3 regions of the Arthrobacter ginkgonis genome follow, and region 3 is predicted to be linked to each of the others. Evidence: riboswitches for the same ligand, from Rfam matches in the RefSeq annotation. Region 3 holds a riboswitch; each other region holds the start of a gene.
What was found. Region 3 has a riboswitch for S-adenosylmethionine ahead of ABD912_RS02225 (methionine ABC transporter ATP-binding protein). Riboswitches for the same ligand answer to the same signal wherever they lie in the genome.
Positions count from the first base shown of each region.

Region 1: it holds a riboswitch for S-adenosylmethionine, as region 3 does, so the genes downstream of both, sfnG (dimethylsulfone monooxygenase SfnG) here and ABD912_RS02225 (methionine ABC transporter ATP-binding protein) in region 3, are expected to answer to the same signal.
Region 2: it holds a riboswitch for S-adenosylmethionine, as region 3 does, so the genes downstream of both, ABD912_RS16775 (bifunctional o-acetylhomoserine/o-acetylserine sulfhydrylase) here and ABD912_RS02225 (methionine ABC transporter ATP-binding protein) in region 3, are expected to answer to the same signal.

Region 1 is NZ_BAABEO010000023.1:158,305-164,204, forward strand. Features, by position in the region: gene ABD912_RS16930 (methionine ABC transporter ATP-binding protein) at 1-547, opposite strand, end outside; gene sfnG (dimethylsulfone monooxygenase SfnG) at 851-2,047, opposite strand; SAM riboswitch class I at 2,180-2,274, opposite strand; gene ABD912_RS16940 (ABC transporter substrate-binding protein) at 2,538-3,623, opposite strand; gene uraH (hydroxyisourate hydrolase) at 3,943-4,272, shown strand; gene pucL (factor-independent urate hydroxylase) at 4,276-5,247, shown strand; gene allB (allantoinase AllB) at 5,247-5,900, shown strand, end outside.
Region 2 is NZ_BAABEO010000023.1:122,321-128,220, forward strand. Features, by position in the region: gene tpx (thiol peroxidase) at 1-400, shown strand, start outside; gene ABD912_RS16760 (phosphotransferase family protein) at 552-1,496, opposite strand; gene ABD912_RS16765 (CPBP family intramembrane glutamic endopeptidase) at 1,592-2,440, shown strand; gene ABD912_RS16770 (VOC family protein) at 2,654-3,298, opposite strand; SAM riboswitch class IV at 3,479-3,595, shown strand; gene ABD912_RS16775 (bifunctional o-acetylhomoserine/o-acetylserine sulfhydrylase) at 3,666-5,012, shown strand; gene metX (homoserine O-acetyltransferase MetX) at 5,015-5,900, shown strand, end outside.
Region 3 is NZ_BAABEO010000006.1:153,340-159,239, reverse strand. Features, by position in the region: gene ABD912_RS02235 (NtaA/DmoA family FMN-dependent monooxygenase) at 1-990, opposite strand, end outside; gene ABD912_RS02230 (methionine ABC transporter permease) at 1,085-1,795, opposite strand; gene ABD912_RS02225 (methionine ABC transporter ATP-binding protein) at 1,797-2,591, opposite strand; SAM riboswitch class I at 2,696-2,785, opposite strand; gene ABD912_RS02220 (hypothetical protein) at 3,161-3,568, shown strand; gene ABD912_RS02215 (PucR family transcriptional regulator) at 3,610-4,752, opposite strand; gene ABD912_RS02210 (ArgE/DapE family deacylase) at 4,981-5,900, shown strand, end outside.

The DNA.
Region 1 (5,900 bases), on a different contig from region 3:
GCAGCGACACCACCGAGCGGGTGGTTTCCGGGTCGAGTCCGGAGGTGGCCTCGTCGGAGAGCAGCACGGAGGGACGCAGCGCCAGCGCGCGGGCGATGCCGACGCGCTGGCGCTGCCCGCCGGAGAGTTCGAACGGGTAGTGGTTGGCGCGGTGGGACAGGCCGACGCGCTCCAGCAGCTCGGCCACGCGCGCCTTGGTTTCCGCCGGGGTGACGCCGAGGTATTCCAGCGGCAGCGCCACGTTCTCCGCCGCGGTGCGGCGGGAGAGCAGGCTCGCGGACTGGAAGACGGTGCCGATGCGGCGGCGGGCGACGCGGAGCCTGTGCTCGGGCAGGCCGCTGAGGTCCTCGCCGTTGACGATCACCTGCCCGGAGGTGGGCCGCTCAAGGAGGTTGATGCACTGGGCGAGCGTGCTCTTGCCGGCCCCGGAGGGCCCGACGACGGCGAGGATCTCGCCGCTGGCGACGTCGACATCGAGGTGGTCCAGGACCGTGACGGCGTCGGGGCCGCGGCCGTAGACCTTCGTGAGTTGCTTGAGACTGATCATGGGGATGCTTTCCGGAAGTGGACTGCACGGGGGATCCCGGCCCGGCGGCCCCTAGAGATGGGCAGCACAGGGCAGGGCGGTGCGGGGAAGCGAACTGCGGGCAGGGCCGCTAAGCGCGGGGCAGTTGGGTCCCTGCGTGGCGACGAAGTCGATACGAAAGGGCCGTTCCCCCGCAAAGCGCGGGGCAGCCGGGTCCCTGCGTGGCGACGAAGTCGATACGAAAGGGCCGTTCCCCCGCAAAGCGCGGGGCAGCCGGGTCCCTGCGTGGCGACGAAGTCGACACGAAAGGGTCTGCCCCGCGCGCTAGGCGGGGGACCCTTCCAGGCTGGTGGCCGGGAGCAGGTCGGTGTTGAGCTCGGTGCCGTTCTTGCGGGCCAGGTCCGCCTCCAGTTCGCGAACGATCGGCAGCACGTCGCGGCCGAAGGCGGCGACCTCCTCCTGGAAGTGGAGGTAGGCGGTCAGGAGCAGGTTCACGCCGATCTTCTTGAACTCGATGATGCGTTCGGCGATCTGTTCGGGGGTGCCGATCAGGCCGGTGCGGAACCCGTCGTTGTACTGGATGAGGTCCTCGAAGGTGGAGTCCTCCCACATGCCCTTGCCGTCCTTCGTGGACTGGCCGGCCTCCTTCACGGCGGCGGCGAAGCCCTCGACGGCGGGTCGGTGGGCCTTGGCGATGATCTCGCGCAGGGTTTCGGTGGCCTCGGCCTCGGTGTCGCGGGCGATCACGAACCCGTTGATCCCGAAGCGGGGCTTGGCGGGCGCGGTGCGGGCCCCGGAGGAGGCGGCGGCCAGCACGCCGGAGATGTTGCCCTTGAAGCCCTCCAGGTCGCGGCCGTTGGAGAAGTACCAGTCGGCCGTGCGTCCGGCCGCGGCCTGCGCGGCCGTGGAGTTTCCGCCGAAGAAGATCTCCGGGTGCGCCCGGCCCGGGATGTCCAGCGGGGCGGGGGAGAGGGTGAAGTCGGAGATGTCGTAGTGGCTGCCGTGGAAGGAGAAGTCCTTTTCGGTGAGCAGACCGCGCAGGACGGTGATGAACTCCTCGGTGCGCACGTAGCGTTCGTCGTGCTCCAGCCAGGGCAGGCCGAAGTTGGTGAATTCGTCCTTCAGCCAGCCGGAGACGATGTTCACGGCGGCGCGGCCGTTGGAGATGTGGTCGGCGGTGATCAGCCACTTGGCGAGCACCCCGGGGTGCCACATGCCCGGGTGGACCGCCGCGATGACCTTCAGCCGCTCGGTCGCCCCCAGCAGGCCCAGGGTGAACGCGGTCGCCTCGTGCTGCTTGTCCGCGCCGTAGGACGCGGCGTAGCGGGTCTGGGAGAGCGCGTACTCGAACCCGGCGTCCTCCGCGATGCGGGCCAGCTTCTTGTTGTAGTCGAAGTCCCAGCTGGTGCGCTGCTCGATGGTGGAGACCACCAGGCCCCCGGAGACGTTGGGGACCCAGTAGGCGAACTTCAGCGGCGTCTGCAGGTCGGCCGCGGCGGACACGGGGGTGTTGGTGCTCATGTTCGAATTCCTTGGGGGACGGCGCCGGACGGCGTGGGGCAGTGCGGCGGGGTGCAGGGAATCCCGGACAACGGCGGGCCGCGGCACCGGGGGGAATCCGGGGCCACCACGGCCGAAGAAAAGCTTGCGCTTTCTCCATCGTTTCTGGCGGTAGCACCTTTCCGGCGGAGTCCGGAAGGTTGCTGCGGCGTCAAAGAACCAGATCTCTCAGCCGCTCGGGATGGTCGTTCCAGTATGGGCACAAAGGGCGTAATCATCAAAGAATCTTTTTTCAAATGCTACGAAATATGGAGTTCATCGAACAATCGACAGCTGTTGCCAGAGTTTATCGACAGGTGTTGTCCTGAGCGATCGACATCTGTAGCCCTAGCCTTGGCTCCGTTCCGCGCCCCGGCCGGCACGCGCAAGGGGGGACGACGGCTCGCCGTCGTCCCCCCTTGCTGTGGTTGCCTCGCGTAGTGCGCCCCCGGGATTTTGCTACCTTCCGGGACTACTTGAGGTCCGGGTGCTCCGCGTAGACCTCCTCCAGCAGGGAGGTGTCGAAGAGGTCCTCGACCGTGAGGTCGTAGCCGGCCAGCTTGAGGATTTCCACGTTGTCCGCCATGAGCTTGTCCGACATCGTCATCAGGCCGTTGGCCTCGGTGTCCGCGGTGGAGACGAGCTTGTTCTGCTCCTCGGCCTGGCGGACCTCCTTCTGCATTTCCAGGCCCAGGTCGGACCCGTACTCCTCGACGGCCAGCCGGGCGGACTCCTCGGGGTCGGCCACGGCGTCCTTCCAGCCCTTGATCATCGCGACCAGGAAACCCTTCAGCGCCTCGCGCCGGGTCTCGATGTTCTCCTCGGTGGTGACCAGCGATTCGGCCATGAACGGCAGGCCGTTGTCCGCCAGCGGAAGGTTTTCGACGTCATGGCCGTCGAGCTCCAGGGTGAGGGATTCGTTGGTGATGTAGGCGAAGAAGCCGTCCACCTCGCCGTTGACCAGCGGCTGCGGGTCGTACTGGACCGGAATGACCGTCAGGCTGGACTTCTCGATGCCGTTGACCTCCAGCAGGGCCTCGAACAGGGTCTCGTTGACGCCGGCCTGCACGCCGATCTTCTTGCCCACCAGGTCCTGGGGGGTCTTGATCGGATTGTCGGCCAGCGAGGTGACCGTGAACGGATTCTTCTGGTACTTGGTGCCGATGATCTTCAGCGGGGCGTCGTCCTCCTGGATCACGGGAGCCACCCCGAGCGGGCTGGAGGTGCCCACCAGGGCGCCTCCGGCGAGCACCACGGTTTCGGTGGAGGTGCCGCCGGGACCGCCGGCGACCAGGTTGACCTTGCTGAAGCCAGCGTCCGCGAAGTAGCCCTTTGCGTCGGCGAAGTACTCGCCGGCGAACTCGGCGTTCTTGATCCAGGACAGGTTCATGTCCAGCGTCCCGAGGTCCGCGGCCGCGGAACCGGCGGCGGGGCTTGACGTGGTTGCGGGCGAGCCGCCACCGCAGGCGGTCAGGGCAAGAACGGCCGCCGTGCCGGCGGAGGCCAGCGAGAGGCGCAGCGTGGAACGGCGGGTGGTGACACGGGACGAAACCTTCATGCTTGGTCCTTTGCGAGTTGGATGGAAGCCCGGGGACGGAGGATCCGGGACTACCCTGCCGACGCTACGAACCGGTTGTTTCATCCGAAGATGGGAGGCGTTACTGACGCGTTAACTGGAATCCGTGCCGCGCGGCTCATGGGGCCGGGAAGCCTCGCGGGCGCGGGGCGAGGCGCAGGCCGAGGGTCATGAAACAAAAGTTTTACGCGGCCGAAACGGCACGCCTTCATGCGCTCCGTAACGTGGCCCCAGGACGGTTGCGGCAACCCGCACGTCCGGCCGGGCCGACCGCCCGGCCCGCACCATGGAAGGACCGACCATGACCACCAGCCTTGTCAGCACGCACGTGCTGGACAACGCAACCGGCGCACCTGCGGAAGGCGTCGCCGTCGTGCTCCAGACGCGCGCGGGCGACCGCCTCGCCGCCGCCGTCACGGATGCCGACGGCAGGGCCGCCGATCTCGGCCCGGCCGTGCTGGCCCCCGGCGCCTACCGGCTGGTCTTCGACACCGGCGCCTGGTTTGCGGCCCGCGGGACGGACGCGTTCTTCCCGGAGGTTGCCGTCGCGTTCACCGTCGACGACGCCGCGCACTACCACGTGCCGCTGCTGCTGAGCCCGTTCGCCTATTCGACCTACCGGGGGAGCTAGACCATGGAAAAGATCTTGGACGGGGCCGGCATCATGCAGAAGGACACCACCATCGCCTCCGGGTCCGTGGTGCTTGGCGCCAATCAGTATGGCAAGGCCGAGGTGCGCCTGGTGCGCATCGAGCGGGACACCCCGCGCCATGCGATCACCGACCTGAACGTGACCTCGCTGCTGCGGGGGGACTACGCGGACTGCTATCGCACCGGCGACAACGCCCACGTGCTGGCCACCGACACCCAAAAGAACACCATCTACGCGTTCGCCAAGGAACGCTGGAGCGCCACCGCCGAGGAATTCCTGCTGACCCTGGGCCGCCACTTCGTCGGGACCGTGCCGTGGGCCGCGGGCGGCCGGTGGGACGCCGAGCAGTTCGGCTGGGAACGCATCACCGCCGGCGGCAGTGCGCACGACCACTCCTTCGTGCGCACCGGCCAGGAGGTCCGCACCGCAGCGGTGACCATCGAGGACGGCGTGGAGCACATCGTCGCCGGGCTCAAGGACCTGGTGGTCCTCAAGTCCACCGGCAGCGAGTTCACCGGGTTCCCGCGGGACAAGTACACGACCCTTCCGGAAACCACCGACCGCATCCTCGCCACCTCCGTCACCGCCCGCTGGCGCTACGTTCCGGCCCCCGCCGGCGAACCCGCCCCGGCCGTGGACTACGACGCCACCTTCGCCGCGGTGAAGGCGCTGCTGCTGGAGACCTTCGCCGACACCCACTCCCTGTCCCTGCAGCAGACCATCTTCGCCATCGGCGAGCGGATCCTGAACGAGCTGCCGCAGTTGGCCGAGATCCGTTTCGTGATGCCCAACAAGCACCACTACCTCGCCGACCTGTCCCCGTTCGGCCTGGAGAACCCCAACGAGGTCTTCATCGCCGGGGACCGCCCCTACGGGCTCATGAACACCACCGTCACCCGCGCCGGCCAAGCCGAGGCCCCGGCCGCGTGGGAATTCCTGGGGGGATTCTGCTGATGTCCGCCATCCGCATCGCCGCCGCGAACGTCCTGGTCGAGGGCGCCTTCGTCCCGGCCGAACTGGAGATCGACGGCGGCCGCATCGCCGCGGTCCGCCGCCTTGGGGCGGCGCCCCTTCCGGGTACGACGGCGGCACCGGCCGACGTCGTCGTGCCCGCCTCCACGCTGGTACTGCCCGGCAACGTGGACACCCACGTGCACATCAACGAGCCGGGCCGCACGCAGTGGGAGGGCTTCGCCTCGGCGACCACCGCCGCCGCGCTCGGGGGCACCACCACCGTGGTGGACATGCCGCTGAACAGCATCCCGCCGACCACCACGGTGGAAAACCTGCACGCCAAGCGGGACGCCGCTGCGGGCAAGCTGCGCGTGGACACCGGCTTCTGGGGCGGAATCGTTCCAGGCAACACGGCCAGCCTGCGCCCGCTGTGGGAAGCCGGCGTGTTCGGATTCAAGTGCTTCCTGCTGGACTCCGGCGTGCCCGAGTTCCCGCCCGTGGACCCGGCCCAGCTGCGGGAGGCCATGCGCGAGGTCGCGTCCTTCGGCGGGCTGGTGATCGTGCACGCAGAGGACGCCCGCACCATCGCCGCGGCCCCCGCCCGGGCCTCCGCCGCGTACACGGACTTCGTGCTCTCCCGCCCGGACGCCGCC
Region 2 (5,900 bases), on a different contig from region 3:
CCTGGCCGACGTCGCCAGTGCCGGGCTCTCCGGCCGCCGCGTGGTGCTCAACATCTTCCCGAGCATCGACACCGGCGTCTGCGCCGCCAGCGTGCGCAAGTTCAACGAACTGGCCGCCGGTTTCGAGAACGCCACGGTCGTGTGCGTCTCGGCCGACCTGCCGTTCGCGCTGGGCCGCTTCTGCGGCGCCGAGGGCATCGAGAATGTCCTCACCGCTTCCACCTTCCGCTCCAGCTTCGGCGAGGACTACGGCGTGAAGATGGCAGACGGCCCGCTGGCCGGGCTGAACGCCCGTTCCGTCGTGGTGGTTGACGCCGACGGCACCGTCCTGCACTCCGAGCTGGTCCCGGAAATCGGCCAGGAGCCGGATTACGACGCCGCCGTCGCCGCGCTGAACTAACCGCACCACCTCCGCACCATCGCGCAGGGCCCCGGACCGCCGGTCCGGGGCCCTGCGCGTGCTCGGGTGGGAGCGGCACGGGTGGGGCATGGTGAGTGCGGCCCAGTTGGGCAGGACCCGCGCGGCGGCGATTCCGCCGCCTGGCCGCCGGCTACCGAACGCCAGCCCCCACGGAGTCCTGGGCGGCATCGGCGGCCTGCGCGGCCAGCCTGATCCGCGGCGCGACCTTGCGCAGCAGCTTGCCCAGCTTCGGATTGTCCGTGCGCTGCAGCGCGTCGTGCAGCGCATCGAGGCCCATGGCCCCGATCCAGACCTCCGCCCGCGCGGCTTCCCCGGCGTCGCGCGCGATCGCCGGCAGCACGTCCCGCCCGTGCCACAGGCCCAGGTAGGCGGCATTCAGCGCCGGGTCCCACGCCGCCGCCAGGTCCCAGTCCAGGATCCCGACCACCCGTCCTTCGGCCCAGTGCATGTTGCACCCGGCGAGGTCCCCATGGACCAGCCCGACCAGTCCGGCCGTACCGGGCGGCGCGTCCGGGCCCCATCCGTCCGCGGCGTCCGCGAACGCCCGGACGGCCTCCACCACCGTGGCGGCATCCGCGGCGAGGCCGGCGGGCAGGGCCGCGAGCACCGCCGCCGTCTTCTCCGCGGTCCAGGCGCCGCGGAAGGCGAACGGTTCGGCCAGCAGCGGGCGCAGGGGCCCGACGTCGACCGAGGCCAGGTCGCGGACCAGCGCGGCAAGCACGCGCGCGTCGCCGCAGTGGGCCGGGTCGCAGTGGGCAAGGCCGTGTGGCGGGTGCGCGGCGCCGGGCACGTACTCCTGCACGACGGCGGCGCGGCCCCCCGCGCGCCAGGGCGGCGCCAGCGTACGGGGAAGCCGGTAGGGCAGCTGCGGGGCCAGCTCGTCGACCAGCGCACTCCTGCGGCCCAGGTCTGCCGCCGCCTCGGGGGTGCGCGCCATGCGCAGCACGGCCTCCCCGCGGGCCACCAGCACCAAGTGCGACTGCCCGCCCTCCTCGACGGTGCCTGACGCCCAGTCCGGGCCGGGGAAGATCTCCGCGGCCAGGGCGGTCTCGGCGGGCAGGGGTGGGCGGGCCATGCCTCCCATTGTCCCGGAACGTTTGTCCCGGTGGAGTTGTCCCGGAAGGGCCGGCCCACCGCGGACACACAGGCCCGTTGGCTAGGATCGGGCGCATGAGCAGCGCAGACCCCACGGCAAATCCCGGCGCAGGTCCGGGCGAGGCCGCCGTGCCCCGGCCCTCGCCCGCGGACTGGCCGGTGCCGCCGTCCGTGTCCCAGCCGCGGCGGTACCTGTGGATCGAGATCGGACTGGTGCTGGGCCTGTCGCTGGGCAAGTCCGCGGTGTACTCGGTGGTGAACCTGCTGGACAAGGCCACCCGCGCCCCGCTGGCCGGGCAAACCACCACGCTGAACAACAGCCTCAGTGCCCGCGAGTACTTCGACCTGACCTACCAGCTGCTGGACATCTTCTTCGCCCTGGTGCCGGTGGCCCTGGTGTTCTTCCTGCTCTGGCAGGTCCCCGGCGGCAACCCGTTCCGCAGGATCGGGTTCGATGCCCGCCGCCCGTGGCGGGACGCCGGGCTGGGCTTCGGGCTGTTCGCGGCGATGGGGCTGGGGACGCTGGGCGTGTACGCGGCCGGGCGCGCGCTGGGCGTGACCACGGCGATCGTGCCGGCCGCGCTTGACCCGTACTGGTGGACGGTGCCGGTCCTGCTGCTCTCGGCCGTGCGCCACGGGATCGTCGAAGAGGTGATCGTGATCGGCTACCTGTTCGAGCGCCTGCCCCGCCTCGGCTGGGGGACCTGGCAGGTGCTGCTGGCCAGCGCGGTGCTGCGCGGCAGCTACCACCTCTACCAGGGGGTGGGCCCGTTCATCGGCAACTTCGTCATGGGCCTGGTGTTCGGCTGGGTGTACCTGAAAACCCGGCGGGTGATGCCGCTGGTGATCGCGCACGCCCTGCTGGATGCGGCCGGGTTCGTCGGCTTCGCCCTCTTCGGCCCGGCCATCGGCCTGGGCACCTGAGTCCCCTTCGCCGAATTGTGAAGTCGCGGAATTGTGACGCGTAAGTGCGGGTGTGCGCGGAATCCTGACGCGTAAGTGCGGGTGCCGCGCGGGAAAGCGGGCCCCCGCACGGCGCGCCAGCGGAACAACGACGGCGGCACCCGGGTGGGTGCCGCCGTCGTGCCTTTATGCGGTGCGGTGCGTGCGTGTGGTGTGGTGAGCAGGCCCCCCGGCCTAGAGCTCGACCTCGCCCTTGGGGGTGGTGAAGGTGACGGAGAGGATACCCGGGGTCCCGTTCGGGGACTGCCAGGAGACCTCGACGTCGCCCACCGGGGACTGCTCGGGCTGGCCCAGCCAGTCCCGGACCCGGTCGCGGGAACCGGCGATGGTGATCTTGGAGATGCGTCCCGCCGGATCCAGCGCCTTGGACGGGTGCAGGTCCTCGGTGCCGTCGTCCCAGCGCAGCATGTACGGGACCTGAGGATCGGAGATCAGGCCGTTGATGCCGATCTGCTGCCAGGTCAGTTCGCGCCCGTCCGGGAACTTGCGGTTGCCCGGCACCGCCTGGCGGCCCAGCCGCTCCTCGAACGGCAGCAGGTCGTCCACCGCGACGCACCAGCCCATCCAGCCGCCGCCCAGCTCGGAGCGGGCGCGCACGGCCTGCCCGAAGGGGGCCTTGTCCGACGCCGGGTGGTTGAGCACCTCGACGACCTCCAGGTACTGCCCGTTCTGCAACGGGAAAATGACGTTCCGAGTGCCGAAGCGCGGATGGACACCCCCCTTTACGTACTCGATCCCCAAGGTCTCGCCGATGCGGGCGGCCGTAGCGGCCAACCCATCGGGACCGCAAGCGTAAGAAACATGGTCCAGCCTCATCATGGCCCCATCATGGCACTTTGTGATTCACGTCTCGACTTAGGTCCTCCTAAGGTGCCCCTGACAAGGGGTTGCGGCGCCTCGGGGCGCTGGGGCCGGGTGCCGCCGCCGGAGCCACGGGAAGTCACAAAGGCGGACACGGAGTTGCGGGACCGGCGGAAGATTCGCAAGACTTGGAACCAAGGTCATGAGTGCCAGCGCTAAACCCCGGTTTGCTGGCCGGCAACCCTCCACTCGCGGTGGGGTGCCCCGGGTGAAGACCAGGCCCCGTGCCAGCAGGACACGGGACAAGCGCGGGTCACACCCCGGCGGAGGCACAGTCCGTGCTTCCGCGCAGCCCGGGGGGACCCCTAGCCAGAGGGGAAGAAACATGTCTAGCAACACTTGGTCCTTCGAAACCCGCCAGATCCACGCCGGGCAGGTTCCCGACGCGGCAACCGGGGCGCGGGCACTGCCGATCTACCAGACCACCTCCTTCGTGTTCCCGAGCGCGGAAAGCGCGGCGGCCCGCTTCGGGCTGCAGGAGCTGGCACCGATCTACACCCGCATCGGCAACCCCACGCAGGAGGCCGTGGAGAACCGCATCGCCGACCTGGAGGGCGGCGTCGGGGCGCTGCTGCTGGCCTCCGGCCAGGCCGCCACCACCTTCGCGATCCTGAACGTGGCCGAGGCCGGCGACCACATCGTCGCCAGCCCCAGCCTGTACGGCGGGACGCAGAATCTGCTCAAGCACAGCCTGCGCAAGCTCGGCATCGAAACCACCTTCGTGGCCGACCCGGACGACCTGGAGCAGTGGCGTGCGGCCGTGCGCCCGAACACCAAGGCGTTCTTCGGCGAGGTCGTCTCCAATCCGCGCCAGGACGTGCTGGACATCGAGGGCGTCAGCGCCGTGGCCCACGAGGCCGGCGTCCCGCTGATCGTCGACAACACCCTGTCCACCCCGTACCTGATCCGCCCGATCGAATGGGGCGCCGACGTCGTGGTGCACTCGGCGACCAAGTACCTCGGCGGCCACGGCACCGCGATCGCGGGTGTCATCGTGGACTCGGGCAAGTTCGACTACGCGCAGGACCCGGAGCGCTTCCCCGGCTTCAACACCCCTGACGAGTCCTACAACGGCCTGGTCTTCGCCCGCGACCTGGGCGTGGACGGCATCTTCGGCGCCAACCTCTCCTACATCCTCAAGGCCCGCGTGCACCTGCTGCGTGACTTCGGATCCTCCGTGGCGCCCCTGAACGCGTTCCTGATCGGCCAGGGCCTCGAGACCCTGAGCCTGCGGGTGGAGCGCCACGTGGCCAACGCCCAGAAGGTCGCCGAATGGCTCGAGGCCCACCCGCAGGTGCGCTCGGTGGCCTACGCCGGCCTGCCTTCCAGCCCGTGGTTCGAGCGCGGCCGCAAGTACGGCCCGCGCGGCACCGGCGCGATCATCGCCTTCGTGCTCGACGGCGGAGCCGCGGCGGGACAGGCGTTCGTGGATGCCCTGGAGCTGCACTCGCACGTGGCGAACGTCGGCGACGTGCGCTCCCTGGTGATCCACCCGTGGTCCACCACCCACGTCCAGCTGACCGAGGCCGAGCGGGAAGCGGCCGGGGTCAGCCCGGGCCTGGTCCGCCTGGCGGTGGGCCTCGAACACATTGACGACATCATTGCGGATCTCGAAGGCGGCTTCCGAAAGGCCGCCGAGGAATCGGGATCCGCCCTCCAGGCGGTGAAGTGAGCATCGATTTCGACGTAACCTCCGGACAATCCGGGTGGCGGCACGCCGTCGGGCATGGGCCCGACGGCGTGCTCCGCCAATTCCGGACAGGTCCGTACACCTTCGAGACCGGGGGCCACCTCCCGGAGATCGTGATCGGGTACGAGACCTGGGGCGAGCTCAACCAGGACGCGTCCAACGCCGTCCTCCTGGAGCATGCCCTGACCGGGGACACTCACGTGGCCCGCGGCGACAGCGACACCGCGGGCTGGTGGGACGGTTTTGTGGGCCCCGGCAAGACGATCGACACCGACCGGTTCTTCGTCGTCGCGCCGAACCTCCTGGGCGGCTGCTACGGCACCACCGGCCCGTCCACCCCCGACGAGACCGGGCGCCCGCTCGGTTCCCGCTTCCCGTTCACCACGATCCGCGACGGCGTCCGCGTCGAGGCCCGCCTCGCCGACGCCCTCGGAATCCGCCGGTGGCACACCGTGATCGGCGGCTCCATGGGTGGGGCCCGCGCCCTCGAATGGGCCGCCGAGTACCCGGACCGCGTGCGCAACTGCGTGGTCATCGCCGCCTGCGCCGAATCCACCGCCGAGCAGATCGCGTTCGCGCAGATCCAGACCCAGTCGATCCGGCTGGACCCCGGGTTCCGCGGCGGCGACTACTACGGCGCCGCCGACCCCGACGGAACGCCCGCGCCCGGGCCGGTCCAGGGGCTCGGCATCGCCCGCCGCCTGGCACACATCACCTACCGCTCCGAACCGGAGATGGACGTGCGCTTCGGGCGCCAGGCGCAGCACACCGAGGACCCGTTCGGCTCCGCCGGCTACGACCGCGGCCGTTACCAGGTGGAAAGCTATCTGGACCACCAGGCCTCCAAACTGGTCGGCCGCTTCGATGCCA
Region 3 (5,900 bases):
CGGCAGGCCGCCGAGGTCGATCCCGAAGCCGCCGCCGATGTGGGCGACGATCGCGTCCAGGTCCAGGTACTCGTCGTACTCGGCCTGCTTGCGGGCGACCTCCGCCTCGGTGGAGCCGATCACGAAGGACAGCCCGGCGAACACGGCGACGTCGCGCTCCCCGCGGCCGGCCTCGACGGCGAGCCGGCGGACGGCGGCGACGTTCTTGGCCACATGCTCCGGGTTGGGGGCGAAGAGGAAGGTGGCCTCGGCGTTGGCGGCGGCGAAGGCGCGCCCGCGCCCGGAGGAGCCGGCCTGGAAGAGGAACGGGGTGCGCTGGGGGCTGGGGGCCACCAGGTGCGGGCCGTCGATCGAGTACCGCGTGCCGCGGTGGTTGATCTTGTTGACCAGGGCCGGGTCGGCGTGGATGCCGCGGATCTTGTCCTGCAGCAGCGCGCCGTCCTCCCAGGAGCCCTCCCACAGTTTGTAGGCGGCCTCCACGTACTCATCCGCCCAGTCGTAGCGGTCGTCGTGGGCGGTCAGCCCGTTGCCGCCGAAGTTGCGGTGGGCGTTCTCCAGCACGGAGGTGACGATGTTCCAGGCCACGCGGCCGCCGGTGAGGTGGTCCAGCGTGGACAGCTGGCGGGCCAGCTGGAAGGGATCGGACTGGACGACGGAGCTGGTGACCGCGATGCCGATGTCCCGGGTGGCCCCGGCCAGCGCGGAGGCCAGCACCAGCGGATCGTTCGCCGGCACCTGCAGGCCGCGGCGCACGTGGGAGGCCCACCCGCCGTCGTGGTCGCCGTAGAGGCCCACGACGTCGGCGAAGAACATGGCGTCGAACTTGGCGTCCTCGAGCTGGCGGGCCAGGTCCGTCCACAGCGAGAGCTCGTTGAAGCGGTGCTGCTGGGCCTCCGGATGGCGCCACTGGCCACCGAGGATGTGGCTGGTGGTGTTCATCAGGAACGCGCTGAGCAGCAGGCGCGGACGGCCGGTCGCGGTGGTGGGCATGGTGCTCCTAGGACGAAGGTGGTGCGGAAGGTGGGGCGGGGCGCGCCAGCGGGCGCCGGCGTCGTGCCGCGCAGGGGACCCGGCTGCCCCGCGCTTAGCGGCGCTTGTCGAAGCGGCGGGCCAGCCGGGTGCCGCCGATTTGGACGGCCTGGACCAGCACGATCATCAGGATGATCGCCAGGAACATCACGCCGGTCTCGTAGCGGTAGTACCCGTAGCGGATGGCGAAGTCGCCGATGCCGCCGCCGCCCACCAGGCCCGCCATGGCGGAGTAGCTGATGAAGCTGACGGTCATGATGGTGATCGATCCGACCAGCGCGGGCTTGGCCTCGACCAGCAGCACGTCGCGCACGATCTGGCCGCGGGTGGCTCCCATCGCGCGGGCCGCCTCGACGACGCCGCCGCCGAGCTGGGTGAGGTTCTGCTCGACGAAGCGGGCGAAGTACGGGATGGCGTTGATGGTCAGCGGCACGATCACCGCGGCCGTGCCGATGGTGGTGCCGACGATGAAGCGGGTGATCGGGATGATCGCGATCAGCAGGATCAGGAACGGGAACGAACGCATGGTGTTCACCAGCCCGTCCACGACCTTGTGCAGCTTCGGGCGCGGCTTGAGCCCCACCGGGGACATGGAGTAGAGCCAGATGCCCAACGGGGTGCCGACCAGCACGGCCAGCGGGATGGCGACCAGCAGCATGGCAAAGGTCTGCCCCATCGCCACGGCGATCTCCGGCAGCAGTTCGACGACGCGGTTCAGGTCGAAGGCGGTGGCGCCGTTGGCGGGGAGGGCGGCCGCGACGGACACGTTAGACAAGGGAGGTCTCCTTCGGCTGGACGCGCTGGCGGCGTTCGAGGGCGATTTCGTCGCTGATCAGGTAGCGGCCGATCTGGGTGGCCGGGCTGAAGCCGGGGCGCTCCAGTTCGGCGAGGTCGAACTGCTCCACGAGGGCGCCGTCCTCCATCACGGCCACGTTGTCCGCGATGGCCTTGATGACGTTCATCTCGTGGGTGACGATCACCGTGGTGATGCCCAGCTGGGCGTTGATGTCGGAGAGGTACTGGAGCACCGAGGCGGTGGTGCGCGGGTCGACGGCGGAGGTCGGCTCGTCGCAGAGCAGCACCTTCGGCTCGGTCGCCAGCGCGCGGGCGATCGCGACGCGCTGCTTCTGCCCGCCGGAGAGCCGGCCCGGGTAGGACGAGGCCTTGTCGGCGAGGTCCACGATCTCCAGGGCCTCCTGCGCACGGCGGCGGCGGTCCTTCTTGCCCACGCCGGCGAACTTCAGGCTCAGCTCCACGTTCTGCAGGGCCGTGCGGTTGTTCAGCAGGTTGAAGTGCTGGAAGATCATGCCGATCTGGTGGCGCTCGCGGCGCAGTTCCTCGTCGCCGAGCGCGGTGAGGTCGGTGCCGTCGACGACGACGCTGCCGGAGGTGGGACGCTCAAGCAGGTTGATGTTGCGCAGCAGCGTGGACTTGCCGGCACCGGAGAACCCGATGATGCCCTGGATGGACCCGCGCGGGATCTCCAGGGACACGGCGTCCACGGCCGTGAAGTTCTGTCCCGCGGTCGTGAAGACCGTCGAGACGTCCCGGATGCTGATCATGTGGCCTCCTCAGGTCGTCCCGAGGAAGAGGCTGCCGTGCCCGCCGCCCGAAAAAGCGCGCAACGGCGCGGTGAATCGGACCGGAAGGCTCGTCGGCGAGGGCTTCTCCATCGGTCCTGGCATTAGCACCGTCCCCCGAAGGGCGGTTGCTGCGGCGTCACTGAGCCAGGTCTCTTAGCCGCTCTGGATGGTCTTGCAGGTAGGTGTTGCGAAATGTGTCGGCCCTGCGGCCTCCATGACGTCAATCATGACCGCATTTCCTTCGATCGGGCAAACCAATCGCGCCGCGCGGTGAAATGAATAGTCTTAAACCGACACAAAAGTGCGCTTTCCTTCGGCCCGCACTAAATAGCGCGGCGTGCATGCCGTTGCGTCGGGTGCATGACGACGCGTCGCCCGCAAACGACGCACGGGCATGCAAATTGAGAGCGGCTCCCTCGCCGCCTACCGTTTCGGCGGCTCCCACACCTCGCTTCGCTCGGTGCGGGACCCTCGCCGCCTACCGTTTCGGCGGCTCCCACACCTCGCTTCGCTCGGTGCGGGACCCTCGCCGCCTACACTTAGCCTTGATGCGGGAGATGCTGGAGACGATCGGTCCGGCCCTGGAGATGGTCGGCTGGGCCGCTGGCGTGCCCGCAATCGCCCTGCTGGTGACGGCGTGGATCCTGCGCCGGCACTACCGCCACTGGCGCCCCTCCCCCGCGGAGGTCCGCATCCTGGAAGGCCAGCCCTGCGCCGTATGGACCGCCCCGGACGGGACCGCGGTCTCCGGCCTGCTCACCGGCGACGCCGCACCCCCGGGCAGCACGATCACCATCTACCACCAGGACCCGGACTGGCACGTCTGGCTCACCCACGAGCCCCCGGACCGCTCGCGCCCCATCCGCACCGCTGGGTGGGTGCTGCTCGCCGTTGCGGTGTTGGCCAACGTCGTGGGCCTGGCCGCCGCCCTCATGCCCCATCCTCCCGTGACCTAAACCGCGCCAACCTGGTCCGCGCCAACCCAGTCCTCGCCAACCTAGTCCGCGCCGGGCGGCGCATCGGCGGCGACTGCCAACTGGATCAGGGCCGCCTGCCGCGGCACGGCGGGATCGAGGCCGGTGAGCTGCGTGAAGCGGCGCAACCGGTTCAGCACGGTGTTGCGGTGGCAGTAAAGCGCGGCTGCGGTGTCGGTGACGGACCCGTTCCCGGCGAACACCCGCACGGCTTCCAGGAGATTCTCCCGGTCGTGCCGGGCCAGGCCCTCGAGCGGGGCCAGCCGTTCGCGGGCAAAGGATTCGGCCACCGGTCCCAGCCGGAGCGCCATCAGCCGGTCCCAGGAGCGGTCGAGGGTCGCGGCCGCGGCCGCCGATTCGACCAGCCGTCCCAGCTCGCAGGCCACGGTCCACATCGCCGGCAGCTGGTCCACTCCGCGGGCCGGCGGCGAGATGCCCGCGGGCATGGCCGCAAGCGCCGCCACCAGCTTCGGATCGAGCCCGGCCGAGGCGTCGATGATGCAGAACTCGATGCCGTCCAGGGTGTCCAGCGGCGTGCCGGGCAGGTGCTCGGTCATCAGGTCACGGAAGCGCCGGGCGTGGTCGGGGCACCCGGCGGCCACCACGAAGGTCCCGTCGATCCGCAGTCCCAGCGCGTCGGCGGCCTCGGCGCGAAGCCGGGCGTCGCCGGTGCCGGCCAGCAGGTGCCGCAGGAGGAAGGCGCGCTCCAGTTCCACCTCGCGGTTGGTCCGGGCCACCTCGTCCATGTAGCCGGCATGGACGTTGACGGTGTGTGTCTCCACGGTTTCCCAGATGGCCACCACTTCGGCGGAGAACTCCGCCCTGTCCGCGTCGTCCACGTAGGCGCCCATCGCCTCCCACAGGAAGCGGAAATCCATCCGGACCGCGCGCAGGAGCGAATCCAGCGGCACGCCTTGGGTCGCACGGCGCCTGCCCACCTCCGCGGACACCCGCGCCAGTTCCTCGGCGGTCGACTCTCCGGCGATCAGCCGGAACACCGTGCCCAGCATCTGCCGGGCCGTCCGGTACAGCTCCTCGTCCCCGACCACCGTGGTGAGGTAGCCCGGCAGGCGCCGAACCTCGGCCACGTACCGCTGCGAGATGGCGTCCAGGTCGGCCAGGCAGAGCAGCGCCACGCGCCGGCTCATCGCGTCCGGATTGTGCATCCACACATCCTATGGCCCGCATCGGCTGCGTTCATCGATTGCCGGGGCGGTCCTGGACCCTCGAAAATTGACGGAGACCCGGCGGCCGGTTGGCCCGCCGTCGACCTATCCACCCCGCCGTCGGCCTATCCGAGCTGCCCCGCCCGCTTGGTCCCCGGTGGAGATTCACACAGCGCGGGGCGCCCCGCGACCTCCACTCCGGCCCGGAAACCCCCAAGGAAAGACACCATGCCCCTGGACCCCCGTCACGCCCGCGCGATCCTCGACGCCGTCGACGCGAACTTCGACGCCCAACTCGCCTTCACCCAGGACCTGGTCCGCCACCCGTCCCTGCGCAACCAGGAATCCTCGGCGCAGGACTTCCTCTACGAAGCGATGGCCGCCCGGCGGCTGGAGATGGACCGCTGGGAGCTCGATCCCGCGGACCTCGCCACGTACCCCGGCGCCGGCGCGGTCGCCGTCCCCTACACGGACATGACCAACGTCGTGGGAACCTACACCCCGGCCCTCGAAGACCTGGAGCGGGAAGAGGGGCGCTCGCTGATCCTCAACGGCCACGTCGACGTGGTCCCGGAGGGCCCCCTTGCGGAGTGGAGCCGGTCCCCGTGGGACGCGGCCATCGTCGACGGCTGGCTCTACGGGCGCGGCAGCGGCGACATGAAGGCCGGGCTCGCGGCCAACCTCTTCGCCTTCGACGCCGTCCTCGCGGCGGGGCTGGTCCCCCAGGGCAGGATCCACTTCCAGTCCGTGGTGGAGGAGGAATGCACGGGCAACGGGTCGCTGGCGGCCCTGCAGCGCGGCTACACCGCCGATGCCGTGATCATCCCGGAGCCGGAGGAGAACATGCTGGTCCGCGCCAATGTCGGGGTGATCTGGTTCAAGGTCCGCGTCCGGGGCAACCCCACCCACCCGCGGGAAATGACCAAGGGCTTCAACGCCATCGATGCGGCGCACACCGTCATGGCACGGCTGCGCGAGCTGGAGCGGGCCTGGAACGCGGAGAAGTCCTCCCACCGGTACTTCGAGGACCTGGAGCACCCCATCAACTTCAACCTCGGCGGCATCCAGGGAGGGGACTGGCCCTCCAGCGTGCCGGCGTGGTGCGAGCTGGACGTGCGGATCGCCCTGTACCCGGGCATGGGCGCCGA